DNA from 3 places in the Weizmannia sp. CD-2023 genome. Region 3 is predicted to be linked to each of the others. Evidence: predicted binding sites of a transcription regulator. Region 3 holds the regulator's gene; each other region holds the start of a gene.
The links. Region 3 encodes Rex, which represses fermentation and respiration genes when NADH is low (regulators of the CRP and FNR family bind a similar motif). Its sites were predicted from a motif close to TTGTGAAATATTTCACAA; they were not measured.
Positions count from the first base shown of each region.

Region 1: qoxA (cytochrome aa3 quinol oxidase subunit II) is a predicted target of Rex. The motif match lies at 2,118-2,135, and genes of this name have one in related genera.
Region 2: P9687_RS14020 (nitrate reductase subunit alpha) is a predicted target of Rex. The motif match lies at 1,645-1,662, and genes of this name have one in related genera.

Region 1 is NZ_JARTJQ010000027.1:13,784-18,074, reverse strand. Features, by position in the region: gene P9687_RS03135 (hypothetical protein) at 1-207, opposite strand, end outside; gene P9687_RS03130 (LCP family glycopolymer transferase) at 429-1,340, shown strand; gene P9687_RS03125 (HAD family hydrolase) at 1,394-2,053, opposite strand; gene qoxA (cytochrome aa3 quinol oxidase subunit II) at 2,399-3,325, shown strand; gene qoxB (cytochrome aa3 quinol oxidase subunit I) at 3,350-4,291, shown strand, end outside.
Region 2 is NZ_JARTJQ010000095.1:11,044-15,334, reverse strand. Features, by position in the region: gene P9687_RS14020 (nitrate reductase subunit alpha) at 1-1,582, opposite strand, end outside; gene P9687_RS14015 (Crp/Fnr family transcriptional regulator) at 1,999-2,643, opposite strand; gene acsA (acetate--CoA ligase) at 2,989-4,291, opposite strand, start outside.
Region 3 is NZ_JARTJQ010000044.1:24,573-28,863, reverse strand. Features, by position in the region: gene P9687_RS06365 (ABC-F family ATP-binding cassette domain-containing protein) at 1-1,265, opposite strand, end outside; gene P9687_RS06360 (redox-sensing transcriptional repressor Rex) at 1,580-2,263, shown strand; gene tatC (twin-arginine translocase subunit TatC) at 2,414-3,178, shown strand; gene P9687_RS06350 (YdiK family protein) at 3,215-3,412, opposite strand; gene P9687_RS06345 (CPBP family intramembrane glutamic endopeptidase) at 3,409-4,137, opposite strand.

The sequences.
Region 1 (4,291 bases), on a different contig from region 3:
GCTGGCCGCCGGAAAGCTGTGCCGGAAGATGCTGGGCACGGCCATCCCTTTCTCCACTGTGGCCGTCTGGACTGTCTTTGTGCTTGCGTCTGCACGGTCTGCCTTGCTTTTTACATAGAAAAGCGGCCCTCCCCCGATGGCCGCAACAATCAAAACGGCTGCAATATCCACTTCTTCATCATTATGTTCTCCTTTTTTGTTTTCCAATTTTAACAGGAACCATCTGTTCTGCTTTCCGGCTTCATTATGGGGCGCAAACTTAAATTTTTCTTAATGCTTTCTTTTCAAAATGCGGATGATTATAAAGCGGCAGCACAGCCATGCCTGATACAACCGGGATATGATGGGAATCGACAAAAAAGGATATTCAAGCGTAGCGAATCATGCTATAATAAACAATTATATGACGAAAAAAGAGAGGGCCGCCGATGAAGAAAAAAATCCTGATGTCTTTTTTAAGCTTAATTGGGATCCTGGTCATCGCCTGTGGCGGTTATGCCTACTATGTTTATCACTCGGCAAAAGCTGCGGCTAATAAAATGCATGAATCGTTGGCAGGCACTTCAAATGAAAGCATCTCAAGCCAGAACGGGCAGCCGATTTCCGTTTTGCTGCTTGGTGTGGATGAACGTGCAAATGACAGCGGCCGTTCCGATGCCATCATTGTGATGACCATTAATCCGAAAAAAGGCACGACACAGCTGGTCAGCATCCCGCGGGATACAAGGACGCTGATCGCCGGACGCGGCACATATGACAAAATCAATGCTGCGTATGCATATGGCGGAACCAGTATGGCACTGCAGACCGTTGAGGACTTTACCGGTATCCAAATGGATTACTATGTGAAAATCAACATGCAGGCCCTGAAAAAACTGGTCAACGCGGTTGGCGGCATTACCGTCAACAACACAATTGACTGGCATGACGAAGGGTACTATAAAAAAGGGTACCATTACAAAAAAGGGGAAATTCATCTGAACGGAGCCCAGGCGCTCGGCTATGTCAGAATGCGCCATCTTGATCCGGAAGGCGATTTTGGCCGCAATAAACGGCAGCGGAAAGTGATCGAGGCGCTGATCCGGAAAGCAACCAGCATTTCTTCTGTGGCAAAATACAGCAGTATCCTTGATACGCTTGGCGACAATGTCAAAACAAATATGACGTTTAATGACATGCTTACGATTGAGAAAAATTACCGGAATGCCGCCAAAAACATTACCCAGTATGAAGTAAAAGGCACCGATGCCAACTTTGACGGGATCTATTATTTGGCGGTGTCAGATGCTGAAAAAGAAAAAGTCACGCAAATGCTGGAAGAAAATCTGTCTGGTGACTAAGGAATAGTGGAAACAAACAACCCGCTTCCGGCATGCAGAAGCGGGTTGTTCTGTCAACGGCTTTCAATAAACCGGATTACTTCTTCAAGCGGCGTTTCTGCCATTGACCCGAGGCGGTGGTCAATCTCGCCGAACTTGAGGTCTTTTGTTACCCGGTTCGGGACGACTACGCATGCCATACCGGCGCGTTTTGCCGCAAGCGACCCGTTTGGCGAATCTTCGAAGACGAGGCATTGTTCCGGTTCCACGCCGAGACAGCCGGCCGCTTTCAAATACAAAGCTGGGTCCGGTTTGACTTTTTCAACGTCATCGGAAGATTTGATGCAGTCAAAATAAGCGAGAAGGCCAAGCTGGCGCAAATAGCGGTGCAGCCATTTCCTGTCAGAGCTTGAAGCCAGTCCGACTTTAAGCCCGAGGTTCTTGGCCGACTTTAAATAATCTTCCACGCCTTCGCGGGCCGCGCCTTTTTCGAGCCGTTTTAAAAACATTTCCTCCAGCTCGTGGTCCAGTTTTTCTGTATCAAGCGGCTTTTTGATCTGCTCTTCAAGATATTTAAACGGCTTAAAACCCGAATGCGTGCCTACCCCCTTTCCCCATAGTTCAAGCGGCATCTCGCAATTGTAGCCGCGAAAAATTTCACAAAGCGCTTCATAGTGTTCCGATTCCGTATCCATAATCAGCCCGTCGAAATCAAAAATCACAGCTTTTATCATCCGTAAAACCCCTTTCTGTTTCCCTTAACATTATACGTTAAAAACACTTTTCCTCCCAAAATGGTTTTGAAATCTTTTCCAAAATATTAAATACCGTATTCCTTCACAAAGTTGTAAATTATTTCTGGATAATGCCAGTATTTGACAATTCTATGAAAAATATATGAACTTTTTATGAAATTTTTATGAAACATGGCGGAATAAGGGTAAAAGACAATACATCTATATTTTTTTAATGTAAAATAGGTTAGCACCATAATAAAGGTGAAAAAATAAAAGTACCACCTTTTTTTCATTTGCTTTTATTTGTACACTATTTTACCAAACCGGAAGGAGAGAAAAAATGTGTTGAGGAAACTACCTTGGAAACTGGTGCTGCTTTTGTCCCTCACATCGCTCTTTTTGCTCGGCGGATGTGACACCAAATTTGCAGTGCTCGACCCACAAGGCCCAATGGCGCGGGAACAATATCATTTGATTGTTTACTCATCCATCTTAATGGCCTTTGTATTCGTCGTTGTCCTTGGGTTGTATCTTTATATGGTGATAAAATACAGGGCGTCGCGTCTGCCGGCTGATTATAAACCGCCGCAAATCCACGGCCATAAAGTGCTGGAAACGGTGTGGACCATTATCCCGGTGCTGATTATTATCGCCATTGCCATTCCAACCGTTAAAGCAAACTATTCGGTTGAAGAAACGCCAAAATCCATGAAAAGCGAAAAACCTTTAACGATTTATGTCACGTCATCGGAATGGAAATGGATTTTCAGTTATCCGGAACAGGGCATTGAAACCGTTAACTATGTAAACATCCCGGCTGGGCGGCCAATCAATTTCGAATTGACATCATCCGGTACGATGGCATCTTTCTGGATCCCTGAACTTGGCGGACAGAAATATACGATGCCGAACATGACGATGAGGCTGATTCTGGCTGCAGACCACCCTGGCGAATATACAGGAAGAAACGCAAACTTCAACGGGGAAGGCTTTGCAAAGATGGACTTCGATGTGTTGGCCCAAACACCGAAAGATTTTAATGCGTGGGTGAAGGAAGTCAAAAGCAGAGCGCCTCAAATGAAAAAATCGGATTATGAAAAACTGATTAAAAAAGAAGGCCTCGTAGGAAGACAGACTTACACGGGAACCCATTTAAAATGGGATAAACCGGATGAACAAAAAAGCTATTATGAAGAATCGGAAAAAGGTGAGAAACAAAATCACCATCACCACCACGATATGTCCGGTATGGATATGGGCGGAAAATAATCATTGGAATAGGAGGAAAACAGTGTGAAACTTAGTGATTTTTTCGTCACCGGTGAACCGGCCATATATGCCGCCGAAGTTGGCATGGCACTTGGCGCGGCCGCTGTGATCTTTTCTCTAACCTATTTCAAGAAATGGAAATGGTTATGGAAAGAATGGCTGACAACCGTTGACCATAAAAAAATCGGGATTATGTACATTATCGTTGCGGTATTAATGTTATTCCGCGGCGGTGTCGATGCTTTAATGATGAGAACACAGCTTGCACTGCCGAACCAGCATCTGCTTGATGCCAACCATTATGACGGGATCTTTACGACCCACGGGGTTGTCATGATCTTATTTATGGCGATGCCGTTTTTGTTCGGCCTGATTAACGTTGCTGTTCCGCTCCAAATCGGGGCGCGCGATGTTGCCTTCCCGCTTTTGAACGCATTCAGCTTCTGGGCAATGGTTGCAGGGATGTGCCTCTTTAATATTTCATTTATTATCGGGGGTTCCCCTACTGCCGGCTGGACGAACTACTTCCCGCTTGCAGGCACGGAATTTACAAAAGGTGTCGGAAACAACTATTATGCAATGGGCCTGCAGCTTTCCGGGATCGGGACACTGGCAACAGCCGTGAACTTCATTGTCACGATTCTGAAAATGAGGGCGCCGGGCATGACATTAATGAAAATGCCGATGTTCGTATGGTCTACTTTGATTACTTTTATCATCGTGCTTTTTGCTTTCCCTGTTTTGACAGTGGCTTTGGCAGAAGTAACGTTTGACCGTACTTTCGGCGCACACTTCTTTACCATGGGTTCAGGCGGCAGCCCGATGTTATGGGCAAACTTGTTCTGGATCTGGGGCCACCCGGAAGTGTACATTGTGTTGCTGCCATCTCTTGGGATTTACGCGGACATTATCGCTACATTCTCGGGTAAACGATTGTTTGGATATGCCTCCATGGTCGTTGCGATG
Region 2 (4,291 bases), on a different contig from region 3:
TTGACCGTCCATTCGTATCGATTGCATTTTGCGCAAACTCACGGGCAATTTTGATTGCTAACTCACGTTTAACCCCTGTCACTTTTTCTTGCCATCCCGGTGTGAAAGGAATGTCTTCGTCGTAATCTTTTGCAACATCTCCGCCAATTCCGCGATCTACCCCGTAGTTGGCAAGGACGAGATCATACACGGTTGTCACATACAGTTCTTCTTCTTCCGTTTGCACTTTTTTAACGGGAACCGCACGCTCAAGCACTTTATTTCCTTCCTCTGAAAAATACGGAATTTGGATATTTGTAATCTGGTCTTCCATTCCTAAAAGAGATAATCTTGGGTCAATCGCTTCTTCTGTTTCTTCATCATTCATGTTTAAATTCCATTTTCCTTTGCCATCCCATCTTGATCCCATCGTACCGTTCGGGTTGGCGAAATCATTCGTAAGCTCATTCCAAAGCACCGGTTTCCATTCTCCATTTTCGCTTTTTCTGCCAATATCGCTTGCATTTAAAAAACGATCGGCAACATAGTGACCATTCTCTTGCTTTTTCAAAGTGACGAGGAATGGAAAATCTGTATATTGTTTTGCATAGTTATGGAAATGAGGTACTTGCTGATCAACATAGTATTCTTTTAAAATGACATGTCCCATTGCCATCGCAAGAGCACCGTCTGTCCCTTGTTTCACGCACATCCAGTCATCTGCAAATTTCGTTGATTCAGCATAATCGGGACTGACCGAAATAACCTTCGTTCCTTTATAACGCACTTCCGCTAAGAAGTGGGCATCAGGTGTTCGCGTTAACGGCACATTTGATCCCCATGTGATGATATAACCAGCATTGTACCAATCGCTGCTTTCAGGTACGTCTGTTTGATCACCCCAAATTTGTGGAGATGCAGGAGGTAAGTCAGCATACCAATCGTAAAAGCTTAACATTGGTGCCCCCATCAAATGCATGAACCGTGAACCACCTGCGTAACTTACCATCGACATCGCTGGAATTGGTGAAAAACCAATATTGCGATCCGGTCCATATTTTAAAGTTGTATAAAGCAGTGAAGTAGAAATAAGCTTCAACACTTCATCCCAATCCGCTCTTACAAATCCACCTTTACCGCGAGCTTGTTTATAGCGTTTCGCCTTTTCAGGATTTTCAACGATACTTTTCCAGGCATCAAGCGGATTATCATGCTCTGCCAATGCTTCACGCCACATTGTTAATAAAATGCCGCGGACATATGGATATTTCACACGTAGCGGACTGTATATATACCATGAAAAGCTGGCGCCACGAGGACAGCCCCGCGGTTCAAAGTCAGGCATATCCGGGCCTGTTGACGGATAATCGGTTTGCTGCCCTTCCCACGTTACAATGCCATCTTTAACAAAGATGTTCCAGCTGCAGGATCCGGTACAATTCACCCCATGTGTTGAACGAATGACTTTATCGTGCTGCCATCTTCTGCGGTATGCATTTTCCCACTCTCTGTCCCCATAGGTGACCTGGCTATGTCCATCTGCATGTTTTTCAATTGGTTTACTATATTTAAAGCGGTTGAAAAGCGGTGACCTCTTCCTCACATCGCTCACTCCTCATTCAGTTCATTTGATATGTTCAATATAGCGGGAAATGAACATAAGAAATGTGCAGTACGTCACATCTCTCATGTTATTCACATATTTGTAAAGATTACATACTTATCAGTCTGTTGCTTCAGTATTTTTGACTGTTCTTCCGGCATTTCATCTTCAGTTTGCAAAAAAAAAGCCCTCCGGAAGTTCGAAGGGGTTATACTTATCGTATTCTAATTCCTCTTTTTCGCTTGCTGATCATCATTGTTCTGCCATTGGGAAAAGGATATCTTCCTCATAAATATTGTAAAAGACCATCAGGAAGAAAAAGTGGTTTACATCACGATGCCAGACAACGATCATAATAAAAGCGGGAAAGAAACCATTAAGAATATCCTTAACCGTTTCTTTCCCGCTGAAAAATGCTAATCAATGACACAGTATGATGCTGGACAACCTTCACAATTGATTTTTGATTTTAAGTAATCCAAACTATGAATAATAATTTTTCTCCCTTTAAAAGAAATGACGCCTTTACTCTTTAAATCATTCAATTCCCTTGTAACACTTTCACGGGATGTTGAGCTAAAATTCGCCAATTCTTGATGGGTGATCGGCGCATCCAACAAAATCCCGCCATCAACTTTTACACCGTAGCTATTTGAAATCCGAATTAATGTAGAGTATAACGCACCTTTTTTTCCATACAATACAAGATCACGGAATTTCGTATGCTGTTTACGGAAATGATCCGTCATCATTTTCAAAAACTCGAATGCGAAATCAGCATTTACAAGCAGTTCTTGTTCGATTACCTTATTTTTGATTACGAGAACCTCACTGTCTTCCAATGCACGGCCGTTAAAGAGGTATTTCCCATTATTCGAAAAGACCATTAATTCTCCAATTACTGCATTTTCCCCACAGAGGCGCAAGCATAGCTCTTTCCCATCCCCCGTCAATTTACTAATCTCAAATTTGCCGGATAGAACGAGAAAAAAGTTTTCTCCAGCTTGCCCTTCCCGAAAAACAAAAGTTCCTTTTGGTACTTTTTGTGTAGCATGTGCCATCGATTTCAGTTGCTTGAGATTCTTATCACTTAATAAATTGGTCAATGTTCATTCCCCCATTGTCAGGCGAAATACTTCTTTTGGCATAAGGCGTGTTTTCAACATGTCGTCCGATGTCCTCCGAGCCATGGATCATATATCGCGGGGGATGTCTTTTTCTTTTCTCCAGCATAATAAATACGAGGATATTATACTCGTCAAACTCCGGACAGGCAAGACTGCCAACTTTCGGCTATTTCCGGATGAAAGCAAGTTTTTCCAATTTAGGGGATTAAATGTCGATTTTATGGAATAAAGGGGTACCCCTGAAAACCGGATCTCCGGTTTTCAGGGGTGCTCTTTTTATCAATCTTCCATTGTCGAAAGGTCCCCGGCCGGCAGATCCAGTTCCCAGGCTTTCAGGACGCGGCGCATGATTTTCCCGCTCCGGGTTTTCGGCAGTTTTTCGCAAAACTCGATTTCCCGCGGCGCGGCATGGGCGGCCAACCCTTTTTTCACAAATTGGCGGATTTCTTCCTTCAGCTCATCTGACGGTTCGTATCCATCCCTTAAAGCGATAAAGGCTTTAATAATTTCGCCGCGGACCGGATCCGGCTTGCCGATGACGCCGGCTTCCGCAACGGCCGGATGTTCGATCAGTTTGCTTTCCACTTCAAACGGCCCGACCCGCTCGCCGGACGTCATGATGACATCGTCCACGCGGCCCTGGAACCAGAAATAGCCGTCCTCGTCCATATAAGCCGAGTCACCGGAAACGTACCAGCCGTTCGGGAAAAAGTAAGATTCATATTTTTGCGGGTTGTTCCAGATGGCACGCATCATGGAAGGCCAGCCTTTTTTAATGGCGAGATTGCCCATCCGGTTCGGCGGAAGCGGATTTCCCTGGTCATCAACAATGGCCGCTTCAATGCCAGGGAGCGGTTTCCCCATCGATCCCGGTTTGATATCCATGCAAGGATAGTTGCAGATCAGCTGTGCGCCGGTTTCCGTCATCCACCATGTATCATGGATGCGGAGCCCGAATACTTCATTGCCCCAGCGGATCACTTCCGGATTCAGCGGTTCACCGACACTTAAAATATGGCGCAATGTCGAGAGGTCATATTGGTTAATGATTTCATTGCCGGCCCCCATCAGCATCCGGAACGAAGTCGGGGCGCTGTACCAAACGGTGACGCCGAACCGTTCAATCGTTCTGTACCACGCTGCCGGGCTGAAGCGGCCGCCGACAACGACGTTTGTTGCGCCGTTTAACCATGGCGCAAACACGCCGTAAGAAGTTCCCGTTACCCATCCCGGGTCTGCCGTGCACCAGTAAATATCATCTTCTTTTAAATCAAGCACCCATTTTCCCGTCTGGTAATGCTGGATCATGGCATTATGGACATGGAGGACGCCTTTTGGCTTTCCGGTTGAACCGGACGTATAGTGGAGGATCAGCCCGTCTTCCCGGTCAACCCATTCGATTTCCAGTTTATCGGAAGCTTCGTTAAAATATTTCAGATAGTCTGCGTACTTTCCTTCTTCTTTGACATTTTCCCCGACAACAAAGATGGTTTCCAATGCCGGAAGTTGATCAGCCGGGACACGCCCGACAAGGTCAGGGGTTGTCACAAGCACTTTCGCTTCGCTGTCTTCAAGGCGGTCT
Region 3 (4,291 bases):
TTCAGCGGGTATGTATCCCATAATTCCCGGAGGACCGTTTTATTGGAAGATAAGTCGGCCAGTTCTTGATCGTAATAGCCGGTCATAACGTTGGAGCCATATTCGATCGTGCCGGATATCAGCGGGATTCTCCGGATAATCGATTTCAAAAGCGTTGACTTGCCGATGCCGTTCGGGCCGACAAGGGCAACACTGTCTTGTTTTTTGACTGAAAGATGGATGTTTTTGGCAACCGGCTCCCCGTCGTAGCCGATGGCAGCATCCCGGACATGAAGGACTTCGTTCCCGCTTTGTTTGGCAATTTCAAACGAAAACCGGGCAGATTTTTCATCGCCAAGCGGCTTGTCCATCAATTCCATTTTTTCCAGTTGTTTCCTCCTACTTTGCGCCCGCTTTGTCGTGGTGGCACGGGCAATGTTTTTTTGGATGAATGCCTGCAATTTCGCAACTTCTTCCTGCTGCTTTTCATATTGTTTGACCTCTCGCTCGTACTGGGCGGCTTTTTGTTCCAGATACCGGCTGTAGTTGCCGTGGTATTTTTTAATGGAATGCCTTGAAATTTCATAGACCTGGTTGACGACTTTATCCAGAAAATAACGGTCATGGGACACGATCAGAATGGCGCCTTCATAGCCTTGTAAATATTGCTCCAGCCAGGTGAGCGTTTCGATATCGAGATGGTTTGTCGGCTCATCCAAAATGAGGATGTCCGGCTTTGTGAGCAGCAATTTCGCCAATGCAAGGCGTGTTTTTTGCCCGCCGCTTAATGTCCGGATCGGGGTGTTGTAGTCGTACTGGTCAAAACGGAAGCCATGCAGAACTGACCGGATATCCGCTTCGATCTGATATCCGCCTTCATCTTTAAAACGTGTCTGCAAAGTATCATAAGCATGCAGCACTTTTTCATACTCCGCCGGGCGGTTATAAATCTTAGGGTCGGCCATTTTTTGTTCGTATTCGCGAAGCTGTTTTTCCATATCCAGCAAATTTTTAAAAACCGACATCATTTCGTCCCAAATGGACAGATCCGATTCGAGTCCGGTATTTTGGGCGAGATAACCGATTTCGACACCATTCGGCATAATGATGGAACCTTCATCATAAGAAAGCTGGCCGGCGATGATTTTCAGGAGGGTCGATTTGCCGGCCCCGTTTCTCCCGACCAAGGCAATCCGGTCTTTTGTTTGAATTTCTAATTTTATATCCGATAAAATAAGTTCAGCGCCATAATATTTTGTGACTTGTTGAACTTGCAGCAACATCATCTTTATGTTCACCTCTATACCATTGTAAGTGTACAGGAAGGCGAACTGCAACTCAACCGGCGTGATCGGAATTTGTCAAAAAACTTTTCACATAAATTCGTAAAAACCCATGAAAAAAATGCTTACTTGTGATATATTTAACATAGTTGGAGAGAGAAAAAGGCGCATGCAGGCATTTTTTTAAAACATATTTTTTCTTTGCTCAGATAGGAGTAATATTATAATGAAGAATGGCAGCGCTGCCATTCTGGAATGGACGCACGATTGGAACCAACAGCACAAAAAACTTAAGCTTTCAACTTGGGGGATTTCACATGAAGGATGAATCAGTAAAAATACCGCAAGCCACTGCAAAACGGCTTCCATTATATTACCGGTACCTGAGAAATTTATATACACTTGGCAAGCAAAGGGTATCCTCGGCGGAACTGAGTGAAGCGGTGAAAGTCGACTCCGCTACGATACGCAGGGATTTTTCCTACTTCGGGGCACTTGGAAAAAAAGGTTATGGTTATAATGTAAAATATTTATTGTCTTTTTTCGGCAAGACGCTGAACCAGGATGAGATCACAGATGTAGCGCTGGTTGGCGTTGGGAACCTCGGTACAGCCCTTTTGAATTACAATTTTTCGAAGAATAACAGCGCACGGATTGTGATGGCATTTGACAATGACCCCGGGAAGGTGGGGAGCCATGTTGGCAATGTGCCTGTTTACAGCATGGACGAATTAAGAGAACGGCTTTGCGCGGAAGATGTGACGGTTGTGATTTTGACGGTCCCCGCTTCCAGTGCCCAGGCAGTGACAGACGAGCTTGCCAGTACAAATGTAAAAGGCGTTTTAAACTTTACACCTGCCCGGCTGAACGTGCCGCCGGATATCCGCGTCCATCATATTGACCTGGCCGTGGAACTGCAGGCACTGATCTACTTTTTAAAACATTATTCAAATGATGAAGAAAATTTGAAAGAAACAAAAGAGCCGGTTGCGAAGCCATAGCCAAAAAGCTTTTTTTCCGTTATCATAGTGGGTACAGGGGGTGGCCCGATTGAAAACGGAATGCAGGCGCAAATGGCAATGGCCGGATTTGGCTGTGGCGTGCAAAGGGAAAAGGGCGGATTCAACGCCGGCACTTAAAGGGGAACGGCGATGAATACGAAAAAAATGCCGGTTACCGGACACATCCAGGAATTGAGAAAGCGGTTAATTACCGTTCTCATTTTCTTTCTGTTTGCCCTGGTTGTTGGCTTTTTTACCGCAAAACCTGTTATACGTTATTTGCAGCATGCCAAAAATGCCGGCATGTTCACGATGAATGCCTTCAGGGTAACCGATCCTATTAAGGTTTTTATGGAAGTTTCGGTTGTGATCGCATGCCTATTGACCCTGCCGGTGATTTTGTACCAGCTTTGGGCGTTTATAAGCCCGGGGCTGTATGAGAAAGAAAAGAAACTGACATTAAGTTACATTCCTGTTTCCATCTTGCTTTTTATAGCCGGCGTTTCTTTTTCCTATTTCGTGCTTTGTCCGCTGATGGTGAAGTTTATGATGGGCTTGTCAAATGAAATGGGCATTCGTGCGGTGATCGGGATCCGGGAGTATATTCAGTTTCTGCTAGAGATCACGCTTCCGTTTGGCTTTGTGTTCCAAATGCCGGTCGTGGTCCTGTTTCTGACCCGGCTTGGCATCATTACGCCGAGACTGTTGAAAAAGGTAAGAAAATATGCGTATCTTGCTTTGATTGCAGCTGCCGGCATCATCACCCCGCCGGACGTGTTTTCGCAGCTGATTACCTTTGTTCCACTCGTTTTGCTGTATGAAGCAAGCACACTGATTTCGAAAATGGCGTACCGCAATGCCAAAAAAGCGGCAAAAGAAATGCCAATGGATGAACAGACGATTGCTTCTGAATAAGAAAGCCGTTTTCCGGACGGAGCCGGAAAACGGCTTTTATTTTTTCACTGAGTTTTTCAGCTTGAAATGGAGAAAGATCAGCCTGATGCCGGAACCCAGATCCAATGTTGCAATCAACAGCAGTAAATAAGAAAAAAAGCCCCAGCCGCCCACTTGTACCTGCTGAATGGCAAAATAAGTGAACAAAGCCCCGAGCAGGCAGTTTACAATCCCTGAAAAAAGTGGTCTCATCATAGAAGTCCTCCAATTGAGCTGTAAATTTCATGTACGGATGTCTGCAGAACGGACGGGTGCAAAAGCAGCCTCACGACCACAATCGTGTTCATGGAAACATGCGCAAACATGGAAACGGTGATCCGGTTTGTTTTCTCGTATAAATAAGCGAGCGTCAGCCCTAAAAGGGAATATAAAAACAAGTGGCTCGGTTCGGTATGCGCGAGTCCGAAAATAACCGAGCTGACAATACCGGATAAAAGGAATGAAAAGCGCCTGCGCAGCGTGCCGAAAATGATTTTCCGAAAAACGATTTCCTCGAGAATCGGCCCTGCGATCGAGCTGATGAGGATGACGAGCGGAAATCTTTCAATCAGCGCCATGATTTGCTGCGTATTGTTGGAGGCAGCCGGGGCACCGAATAATGATTCAATGATCGCGGCTGCAGTCTGGGCAAAGAAACAAAGAAAGACGCCGCCTATTGCCCATATGGCGGATGGCGCGGCCGGAAGCGGTTCAGTCCGGTCTGTTTCTTTCTTTGCGGCTTTTCTTAAAAAGTACAGGACGATGATCAGCCCGATGATAAAGCTGATGACGGTCCAAAGCGGGGGCGTCAATGTCCGCATGCTGTCTGCCGGTTCGTGGAAAACGTTCACCCCGGCATAGTAGAGCAACGGATACCCGACGGCGCCGGACAGCAGCATAAGGATGTACGTCACGAGAATATACACATACTCTTTTTTCACGCGTTCTTTTCCTTTCTTGCCAGTTCAAAGTTTAAAGGATCGCAAATTCGTCCAATATGTTCATTGTACTATTGAACCGGGCGGGGTTCAAATGCCGTGCGCAGAGCCAGCCTTTTCAGTTGCATATCCGGATGGTGATCAAGCATACTTATAA